2 linked regions of the Acuticoccus sp. I52.16.1 genome follow. The protein of the gene in region 2 interacts with the protein of the main gene of each other region in a pairwise test. Links are inferred from orthologs where the notes say so. Each region holds a gene or a part of one and is shown on either strand. Other genes may lie near its edges.

Region 1 (4,997 bases), 270 kb from region 2 along the record:
CGATGTGCCCCTTCAGAACGCGCGTATACTGGATCCGGAAGTCGTCGGGACCCGGATCGCCGCCGGCGACGAAGGTGCGGGTGATGTCGGTGGTGCCGTCCTCGAACTGTCCGCCGCAGTCGATCAGGACGGGCTCGCCGGCAGCGATGACGCGGTCGGTCGTCTCGTCCACGCGGTAGTGGACGATGGCGCCGTGCGGGCCGGAGCCGGAGATGGTGTCGAACGAGATGTCGGTCGCGCCGGCCTCGCGGCGGAAGTCTTCCAGTTGCCGGACGAGGTCGATCTCGGTGGCGCCGACGGCGTGGGCCTCGCACCAGGCGAGGAAGCGCACCATGGCGACGCCGTCGCGCAGGTGGGCGGCGCGCATCCCGGCGATCTCGGCGGGGTTCTTGATTGCCTTGAGGCGCTGGACGGGGTCGTTGCCCGGCGCCGGCGTTCCGGCACTCTCTATCGTGGAGAGCACGGCGTCGGACGTGCGGGCGGGGTCGGCCGCGACGGTCTTGCCGGCACTGAGGGTGGCGAGGCGGGCAAGGAGATCGTCGGCGCCGGCAATGGTGGCGTGTCCGGCTAGGTCTGCGACGATTTCATCGGGCACCTTCTCGGGATCGACGAAGACGGTGACCTCGCCCTCCTTGGGGACGAAGGCGCGGGCGAGGACCAGCGGCGTGTGGGCGACGTCGGCGCCGCGCCAGTTGAGCAGCCAGGAGACCGAGTCGCTGTCGGCGATGAAGAGGGCGTCCGCGTCCATGGCGGCCCGCACGTCGGCGATCTTCTGCGTCATGGTGCGGCCGGCGAGGTGGGCGGGGTGGGCGCGCACCTGGCCGCGAGGCGGGGCGGGGCGCGCCGGCCACACGGCGTCGACGGGATTGTGGTCGAGCTTCACCAGGGTCAGCCCTTCGGCCTGCTTGGCGATTCGCTCCAGATCGTTGCGGCTGTGGAGGTGCGGGTCCACGCCGAGCGTGATGCCGGCGAGGTGCTCGCGCGCCCAGGCCTTCGCGGCGGCGGGGTCGCTGGCGATGTGGAAGGATGGCGGAACCTGGGCCGAGGCTTGCAGCGTGTAGCGGCCATCCGTCACGAACATGGCAGCATCCCGCAAAACGTAAGCCCTGCCGGCGGAGCCAGTAAAACCGCTGATGAACTGCAACCGCTCTTCGGAGGCCGGCAGATACTCGCTCTGATAGGCGTCCTCGTGCGGGACGACCACCCCGTCGACTCCCAGAGAGTCAAAGCTATCCCTTAGAGTTGCAAGGCGTTTTTCGATATCTTCGGGGGGCGTGGCGGCGGCGTCGAAGGTTTGGAAAGGCATGGCGGATGGGGGCCTGAGGATAAGCTGAGGAGTGTGAATTCAGGGATGGGCGCAGGGTGTCATGCGTGTTGCGTTGCACCAGGCGGAGCCTGCCATGCAGGTCTGTGCATTGAGATCAGGGGCGATTCTCGTACCTTCCTCGGTGTCGATCGCTGCATGAGAAGTTCTCGCAAGTTGTTGCAGCGCACAAACCAGGGATACATGACATGGCCATCACCGCCACCCAAGACTTTGCCGCGGACCGTTCGGCGTCTTCGAAGGGTTTCTTTGCTCGTCTCGGCGAGAAGGTCATGCAGTCGCGCAAGCGTCAGGCGGACCGCGCGGTGGCTGCATACCTTCTGAGCCTCGACAATGCCACGCTCGCCAAGCTGGGTTACGAGCGCGAAGAGATCATCAAGCGCGACCCGCGCGGCTACCCCTTCGTCTAATCGCGTCGCTGAGGGCGCGGCGCCCCGCCGGCCGGCGCGACGACCCGTGGTCATCGCAGCGGCCGACGTAGGGTGAGCGTCGCCCAGTCCTCGATGATGATCTGATCGGTCACCACCAGCCCACGGGCCCGGTAGGCGGCCTTGACCGGACGGACATGCGCCGTCCGCAGACCGGAGAGAATGAGCGTACGGCCTGTGGCCAGGGCCAGCTCGTTCGCCATCGCGATCAACGGTCGCGCCAGAATGTTCGCGATCACCGTCTCGGCGCTCGCGAACGGCCCCGCTCGCACCACAACCGGGACAGGTCTTTGCGTACGGTTGGCGGCGACGTTGCGGCGTGCCACCTCCACGGAGACCGGATCGATATCGCCAGCCGCGACCGACCGCGCACCCAAGCGGTCGGCCGCGATGGCGAGCACGCCGGTCCCCGTCCCCACATCCGCCACGGTCGTCAGCGGCTGCCGCTTGGCGAGCCGCTCGAGCGCGATGAGGCAGCCGCGCGTCGACGCATGGTGCGCGGTGCCGAAGGCGCGACCGGCGTCGATCTCGATACGCCAGCGCGTCGGTAGCATCCGCGCGCGATCATGCGAGCCGAACACCACGAAGCGCCCGGCATGGATCGGGTGCAATGCCTTCTGACTCTCGGCCACCCAGTCGCGCTCGGCGACCGGGTCTTCCTCGAACTCGGGAAGATCCGGCAGCAGCTCGCGCGCCTCGGCGAGCCAGCGCGCGCGACCCTCCGCGTCACGCTCCACGAACATCACGTCGATCAGCCACGGCCCGTCCTGCTCCGGGCGGTAGGCCGACAGGATCGGCTCGCCCTCGTCCACCAGGACGTCGAGCGTCGCGATCATGCGCTCGGTGATGGTTTCGTATTGATCGCCGACCCCGAGGGTCGCGAAAGCGCGCGTGACCATGGACTCTCCCTTTGCCCCTCCTTCTCGCGCCGTTCGCGGCCGACCACAAGGCGGCGTGGGCGTCCCGCGCTCAGTCCAGCGGCGTGGCGACGAAGGCCGGCGTCGCCTCGGCCCGCGCACTGAAAGCGGCGAGGCGCGGGTAGTCCGCCGGCGCGATCAGCCCGGCCAGAATGAACTGCGTGAACCGCCAGACGACGGCGACGGTGATGTCCGGATCGAGCATCCGCTCGCCGCCGAGCCAGGCGGCGGGGTCGACGAGCGGCTCCAGGGCGTCGTAGGCGGCGCGTAGCTGGCCGTCGACACGCCGGATCCAGGGATCGTGCCGCTTATCCTCCGGACGCTGCTGGTGCTCGTAGACGAGCTGGACGGTCTTCTCGCCGGCGGCGAGGGCGAGGGCGGTGACCCGCAGTGCGGTGACGCGTGCGGCCGGATCGCCGGGCTGCAGAGACCGCCCCGGCGGCGCCAGTTCCTCGAGGTGCTGCAGAATGAGTGTCGATTCCATCAGCATCGCGCCGTCGGCGGTGATTAGCGTCGGCGCCTTGACCACCGGGTTGATCGCGCCGAACGCCTCGAAATCGCGGAAGACCGAGAGCGGGACGTGCTCGAACGGCAGTTCGAGGAGCGTCAGCGCGATCGCGACGCGGCGCACGTAGGGCGAGTCCAACATTCCGTAGAGCTTCATCCGGGACCTCCTGGCGCTCGTGACGGGCGATGGGGATACAGATCCACGCCCGCGAAAGAGGCGCGCGGTGCATGGGGGAGGGGAAGGCGCAGCCCCGGCCGGCGCGCGGCACAAAAAAAAGCGGCCGCCGGGGCGACCGCTTCCATGGGCTGGGCGGCGAGGTGCCGTCAGTTCAGCCGGGTGCGAACCGTGTCGATCGATTCGTTGACGAGGCGGTCCGCCGTCGACCCCGAAACACGGGCCTTCAGGATATCCGTCGCGGCGGCGATCGCCAGCTCGGCGGCGCGGCCGCGGATCTCGGCGGTCGCCTGCTGCTCGGCCTGCGCGATCTTGTTCTCGGCCGCCTTGGTCCGCCGCTCGACGAGGTCGCGCAGCTTCTCGTTGGCTTCCTCCGTCAGGCGACGCGCCTCCTTGCGCGCCTCCTCGACGATGGTGGCCGCCTCGGCCTCCGCGTCGCGACGCCGCCGCTGATATTCCGCCAGGAGCGCCTGAGCCTCCTCGCGGTTCTTGCGGGCCTCGTCCAGTTCGTTGCGGATGCGTTGGGTGCGGGCGTCGAGCGCCTGCGCGATCATCCGCGGCCCCCCCACGGCGATGACCACGCCGATGAAGAGGAGCAGCGAGACGAACGCCCAAAAGGTATCGGTATTAAGCACGGGGACCCTCCGCTTGGGCCACGGCCTTGTCGGCGTCGTCGCCGGAGATGGAAACACCCGAGAGCTTCTGGACGATGGCCTGGGCGGCGTCCGAGGCGATGGTGCTCACCTCGGCGAGGGCGGCGTCGCGGCGAGCCGCGATTTCGGCCTCGGCCTCGGCGATGCGCTTGTTCAGCGCCTCTTCGGTCTCCGCCTGCTGGCGTGCCTGCTCGGCCTTGATCTCTTCGCGCCGCTCGTGGGCGATGGCGTAGGCCCGCTGGCGGGCCTCCGTCAGCTCGCGCTCATACGCCGCGATGACCTCGTCCGTCTCGCGCGAGAGCCGGGAGGCTTCGCCCAAGTCGCTCGCGATCCGGTCCCGCCGGTCCTCCAGGATCCCGCCGACCTTGGGCATGATGACCCGGTTGACGAAGAAGTAGAGGATGCCGAACGAGATCGCGAGCCAGAAGAGGTGCGACGGGAAGGCGTCGAAGTCGAACGGCGGGAACACGCTGTCGCCACCGCCGTGGAGCGGTTCGACGACCGCGCCATCGGGGTGCGTGATGTGCGTCCCCGTCGTCCCGGTATCGACGAGATCACCGGCGTTGACGCCCGCCTCCGGGCCGACTTTGACCTCGGCCAGTTCGAACTTCGACATTGACGCTTAAACCGCGAAAAGCAGCAGCAGCGCGATCAGCAGCGAGAAGATGCCGAGCGCTTCCGTCACCGCGAAGCCGAAGATCAGGCGGCCGAACTGGCCGTCGGCGGCGGACGGGTTGCGCAGGGCGCCGGCAAGGTAGTTGGCGAACATGTTGCCGAGGCCCATCGCGGTTCCGGCGAGACCGAAACAGGCGATGCCGGCACCAAGATAACGGGCAGCTTCCGCGTCCATGGGGGGCTCCTTGTCGTGCGCTAAAATTCAGTTTGCAGCGCGGGTTAGGGTCAGTGGTTGGGATGAACGGCGTCGTTGAGGTAGATGCAGGTCAACACCGCGAAGACGTAGGCCTGCAAACCCGCCACCAGGAATTCGAGCGC
Region 2 (5,189 bases):
GACACGGACCTTGTTGCCGTCGAGGTCGGACAGCTCGGCGATCTCGGGCTTGCAGAAGAGGACCTGCGGGCCGAACGGCCACACGCCGAGGAGCTTGGTGTCGAACTTGGCCTGGAGCTGCTTGTCGACCACGGGGAAGAAGGCGTCGATGGTCTTCTTGGCGGTCGCGTAGTCGGGGTTCTGGCCGACGAGGTCGAGGCCGAGGATGGTCGGCTCGTCGCGCGAGACCTGGCCGAGGCGCAGGGCGATGATGTCGAACAGGCCGCTCTTGAGGAGGCGGAGCTGCTCGGTTTCCTTCACGCCGGTGACATCGACGGGGGTGTAGGTGATGTCGAGGTCGAGGCCGGTCTTTTCGGCGAGGCTCTCGAAGAAGGGGGCCTCGTAGTTCTTCTGGATGAGGCCGGTGGAGCCGGGCTGGCCCATGACCTTCAGGCTGACGGTGTCCGCCTGGGCGGCGGACGTGAACGCCAGCGCGGTCAGCGCGACGGCGAGGGACGGAAGGCGAAGGTCCATTCGACAGGGCTCCTGGTCAGTAAGGTATGTGCTTGGTTGCGATGGATCGCGGCCCCACATGGCGGGGAGTGGTGGGCGACTTTGCACATTGCATGCCAAAATGACGCGGCTCGGAGGCCAGGAAGCGGCCGGGCCGGCCCAGGAGAGGCGAGGCGAGGCGGGGCGGGGTTCCGCCGGTGCGCCCGCGGGCGCTCGCCCGGTGTCCGGGCGTCCCATGAGATGGCGGAGAGGATGAAGCCGACGGTGATGACCGAATGATCCCAACGCGATGAGCCGCAATGCCGAAGACAAGGGCAACGGCCCGCCGGTCGACCGACGCGGCGACTGCGGCCCGTTCGACATCATCGGCGACGTGCATGGCTGCGTGGTCGAACTGCGCCGGCTCCTCGAGGTGCTGGGCTACCGGGTGGATCCGCTACCCGCGGGCGCGGGGCTTGCCGGCGCTCGCCATCCCGATGGGCGGCGTGTCGTCTTCGTGGGCGATCTGACCGATCGGGGGCCGCGCAACGTCGATGTCCTGCGCACGGCGATGGGAATGACGGCGGAGGGCACCGCGCTCGGCGTGCGCGGCAACCACGACGACAAGCTGGAGCGTTACCTGCGCGGCAATCCGGTGAAGCTGGAGCACGGCCTGCAAAAGACTGTGGACGAGCTGGAGCGCACGGATCCGGACTTTCGTGCCGCGGTGGCGGCGCATATCGCCGGCATGGCGGCGCATCTGTGGCTGGACGGCGGGGCGCTGCTGGTGGCCCATGCGGGGCTGAAGGGCGAGATGCACGGCGAGGTGTCGGGCCGGGCGCGGCGGTTCGCCATGTATGGGGAGACGACCGGCGAGGTGGACGCCCAGGGCCTGCCCGTGCGCATCGATTGGGCGCGCGACTACCGCGGCGCGCCGCTGGTGGTCTACGGGCACACGCCGATGCTGGCGCCGCGCCGGCTGAACCGCACCGTGTGCATCGACACCGGGTGCGTCTTCGGCGGGGCGTTGACGGCGCTGCGCTGGCCGGAGGACGAGCTGGTGTCGGTGCCGGCAAGCGAGGTGCACGCGGTGTCGCGGCGCTGGCCGCCGCCGGAGTGAGCGGTGCCGCGAGGGCCCCGAAGGGCCGGCCATTGCACGGGATGCGACTGAGCGCTTGCAGCGACCGCCGATCGCGATTATTGCATGGCGCAGATAGGGGTGTAGCTCAGTTGGTAGAGCGGCGGTCTCCAAAACCGTAGGCCGGGGGTTCGAGTCCCTCCGCCCCTGCCATGTCGTGCGATCGGGTCGTGCGATCGGGTCGTGCAGGCGGGTTGTGTGGCCGGCGCATGCGGTCACACTTTCAGGTGGGCACCTCAACGCAGATGCTGCCGAAGGGGTTGCATCTCAATCGAACGATTGTTAGGTACGGCCTCCGCGAGGCGCCGAAGGGGGTCGTGCGCCTTGATGTTTCGACGATCGGTGTCGGGCAAGCCCTGCGGCGGTGCTGCGGGGCTTCACTGCGTCGATAACAGAACGAGCGCCGCCGGGCGTGCCCGGTTGGCAAAAGGGGTCTGAGTGGCGACGAATCCGATGACGTTCATCCAGCAGGTGAGGGCCGAGACCGCCAAGGTCGTGTGGCCGAGCCGGCGTGAGACGATTATCACCACCGTGATGGTGTTCATCATGTGCGCCTTCGCATCGGTGTTCTTCTTTCTAGTGGACCGGATCCTCGGCTGGGGAGTCGGCCAGATCCTCGGTTGAGGCGCCTTCAGCGGCAGCCCCGACGGATCTCCGAGGAAAAGACATGAACAAGCGTTGGTACATCGTCCACGCATACACGAACTTTGAGAATAAAGTCCGCGAGGCGATCCTCGCGGAGGCAGAGCTGCGTGGGCTGACGGAGTTTTTCGAAGAGGTCCTGGTTCCCAAGGAGAAGGTCTCCGAGGTCAAGCGCGGCCGGCGGGTCGAGACGGAGCGGGTCACGTTCCCCGGTTACGTCCTCGTCAAGTGCGCGCTGACGGACCAGGTCTTCCACCTCATCAAGAACACCCCGAAGGTCACGGGGTTCCTGGGCGCCACGCAGCGCCCGCAGCCGATCCCCGACCGAGAGGCCGAGCGGATCCTGCACCAGGTGACCGAGGAGGTGGAGCGCCCGCGTCCGAAGGTGACCTTCGAGGTGGGCGAGCAGGTTCGCGTGGCGGACGGTCCGTTCGCCTCGTTCAACGGCCTGGTCGAAGAGGTCGACGACGAGCGGGCGCGGGTGAAGGTGGCGGTGTCCATCTTCGGCCGCCCGACCAACGTCGAGCTGGAGTACGGCCAGGTGGAGAAGGTGGCGCACTAGTTGCGCCGGCCTCCTGCGGGCGGCGACGAGTTGCGGGAGGCGAGGGGGCGACCAATCCCCGGACCCGGACCGCAGACGGGCATGAGGCCCGATTTTTGGTAGGGCTTCGGCCCGTGAGGAGATGAGATGGCAAAGAAGATTGCCGGTTACATCAAGCTGCAGGTGCCCGCGGGCGCCGCGACCCCGTCGCCGCCGATCGGCCCGGCGCTCGGTCAGCGCGGCTTGAACATCGTGATGTTCACGAAGGACTTCAACGCGAAGACGCAGGACATGGAAAAGGGTGCGCCCTGTCCGACCGTCATCACCTATTACACCGACAAGTCTTTCACGTTCGAAATCAAGACGCCGCCGGTGTCCTTCTTCCTGAAGAAGGCGACGGGCCTGTCGTCCGGCTCCAAGGCGCCGGGCAAGGAAAAGGCCGGCACGGTCACGATGGCGCAGTGCCGCGAAATCGCCGAAGCGAAGATGAAGGACCTCAACGCCGACTCGATCGACCAGGCGGCGAAGATGGTCATGGGCTCTGCCCGCTCGATGGGTCTGGAGGTCGTCGATGGCTAAGCTCGCAAAGCGCATGCAGGGCGCCTACGAGGGTCTCGACCGTCACGGGTCCCACTCGCTCACCGACGCCGTGAAGCTCCTCAAGGAGCGCTCCAAGGTGAAGTTCGACGAGACCGTCGAGGTCTCCTTCAACCTGGGCGTCGACCCGCGCCACGCCGACCAGATGGTCCGCGGCGTGTGCCTGCTGCCGCACGGCACCGGCAAGACCGTCAAGGTCGCCGTGTTCGCCCGTGGCGACAAGGCCGAGGAGGCGAAGGCCGCCGGGGCCGACATCGTCGGTGCCGAGGAGCTGGTCGCCGAGGTTCAGGCCGGCAAGATCGACTTCGAGCGCTGCATCGCGACGCCCGACATGATGCCGCTGGTCGGCCGCCTCGGTAAGGTGCTCGGGCCCCGCGGCCTGATGCCGAACCCGAAGGTGGGCACCGTGACGCCGGACGTGGCCAAGGCCGTGCAGGACGCCAAGGGCGGCGCCATGCAGTTCCGCGTCGAGAAGGCGGGCATCGTCCATGGCGGCGTCGGCAAGCTCTCGTTCGACGAGGACAAGCTGGTCGAGAACATCCGCGCCTTCTACGACGCGGTGAACAAGGCCCGGCCGTCCGGGTCCAAGGGCACCTACATGAAGAAGGCGTCGATGACGTCGACCATGGGGCCAGGCCTGAAGGTCGACATCTCGACGATGGCCGCGGAGGCCTAGGGCGACGTGCCGGGTGAGCCGCAGCCACGCTGGCGTCGCATGGTCCTGGCCGCGCTCGTCGCGGCCTCGACGGTGTTCGTGATCACCGTGGTGCGGGGTCTCGTCGGCTGAGGCGTCGCGGTCCGCCGCGGCACACCTGCCCGCCGGCACGACCCGCATAAATGGGGGGTGCCGGATGACGACAGGGGCGACGCGCCGGGCGAGAAGGCCCGGATCGGCCGAGTTCCCGCAGCGACGGGCGGTCTAGGAGCGTGCCGGGCGAGGCGCGGATCCGCCGCCGGGACGTCCGGTTCGGCCTGGTGTTCGCCGGGCTCCAGGTTCTGGCCTATGCGCCGGCTCTGGCGCTGATGTACGGCCTTTCGGCGATGTGGTCGCCCGAGGGGCAGGACGGCGGGCTCCATTGGGGCTCGCTGGTCGGGGTGGTGATCGTCGCCGGCGTCGTCTTCGCGGTGGCCTTCGCCGTGGTCCTGGGTCTGAGCGCCGTGACCGGCCTGCTCGACTGGATCGTGCGGGACAGCTCCGACGAGGGGCGCCGCTGAACAAGGAATTCGCCCGGCATCGCAGGGCGCACAAGCTTCCCCCGGCTTCGGCCGGGAGAGGGTCGCCTCGGAACCGGAGCCTCCACGAGGGGCGCCGAAGCCGGGGCAGCCTGTCCGAGACTGCAGGAGGGGTGTGTAGCGTAAGCCCCTTAATGGACCTGCATAGACGGGGGTCGGAACGGTGATCCGTTCGCTCTCGGGACGGGTGTGAACCGCTCGGCTGGCGTGAGCCTGTCCGAGCATTTTGAGCCGGGTGGCGCGATCCGCGTCGCCCATGTCTTGGAGACAACGGTGGACAGAGCCGAAAAACGCGAAATGGTGGGCTTCCTCGAGGAAGTCTTCGCCGATTCGGGCTCCGTGGTCGTCACCCAGTATATCGGGCTGACCGTTGCCGAGATGACCGACCTTCGCCGTCAGATGAAAGATGCTGGCGCGAAGTTCAAAGTCATCAAGAACCGTCTCGCCAAGATTGCGCTCGAAAACGGCGACCGGAGTGTCGCGTCCGAGATGTTCAAGGGTCCTGTGGGCATCGCCTACGGGATCGATCCGGTCGCAGCTCCGAAAGTTCTGACGGAATACGCCAAG

What was found. Proteins that work in one complex are often made in the same cells at the same time.
Region 1: the proteins of rplK (region 2) and MRB58_RS02460 interact in binary tests that used the Escherichia coli proteins (3 or more experiments, as listed by UniProt). The link is inferred for Acuticoccus sp. I52.16.1 from one-to-one orthologs.

What each region holds. Positions count from the first base shown.
Region 1 is NZ_CP094828.1:537,218-542,214, reverse strand. What follows is about bases 719-3,627. They hold MRB58_RS02460 (50S ribosomal protein L11 methyltransferase), read right to left. Parts: upstream 2,652-3,627; coding sequence 1,785-2,651; downstream 719-1,784. Other genes in these bases: MRB58_RS02450 (ATP F0F1 synthase subunit B), read right to left, coding at 3,501-3,627; MRB58_RS02455 (glutathione S-transferase family protein), read right to left, coding at 2,722-3,333; MRB58_RS02465 (hypothetical protein), read left to right, coding at 1,513-1,734; MRB58_RS02470 (aminopeptidase P family protein), read right to left, coding at 719-1,306. In the rest of the region: more of MRB58_RS02470, read right to left, coding at 1-718; more of MRB58_RS02450, read right to left, coding at 3,628-3,986; MRB58_RS02445 (F0F1 ATP synthase subunit B), read right to left, coding at 3,979-4,620; MRB58_RS02440 (F0F1 ATP synthase subunit C), read right to left, coding at 4,627-4,854; MRB58_RS02435 (F0F1 ATP synthase subunit A), read right to left, coding at 4,905-4,997. UniProt on the Escherichia coli protein: Methylates ribosomal protein L11.
Region 2 is NZ_CP094828.1:810,316-815,504, reverse strand. What follows is about bases 1,815-4,655. They hold rplK (50S ribosomal protein L11), read left to right. Parts: upstream 1,815-2,939; coding sequence 2,940-3,371; downstream 3,372-4,655. Other genes in these bases: MRB58_RS03620 (hypothetical protein), read left to right, coding at 4,317-4,604; rplA (50S ribosomal protein L1), read left to right, coding at 3,364-4,065; nusG (transcription termination/antitermination protein NusG), read left to right, coding at 2,277-2,813; secE (preprotein translocase subunit SecE), read left to right, coding at 2,063-2,233. Also shown: MRB58_RS03655 (TRAP transporter substrate-binding protein), read right to left, coding at 1-513; MRB58_RS03650 (metallophosphoesterase), read left to right, coding at 782-1,591; rplJ (50S ribosomal protein L10), read left to right, coding at 4,812-5,189. UniProt on the Escherichia coli protein: Forms part of the ribosomal stalk which helps the ribosome interact with GTP-bound translation factors.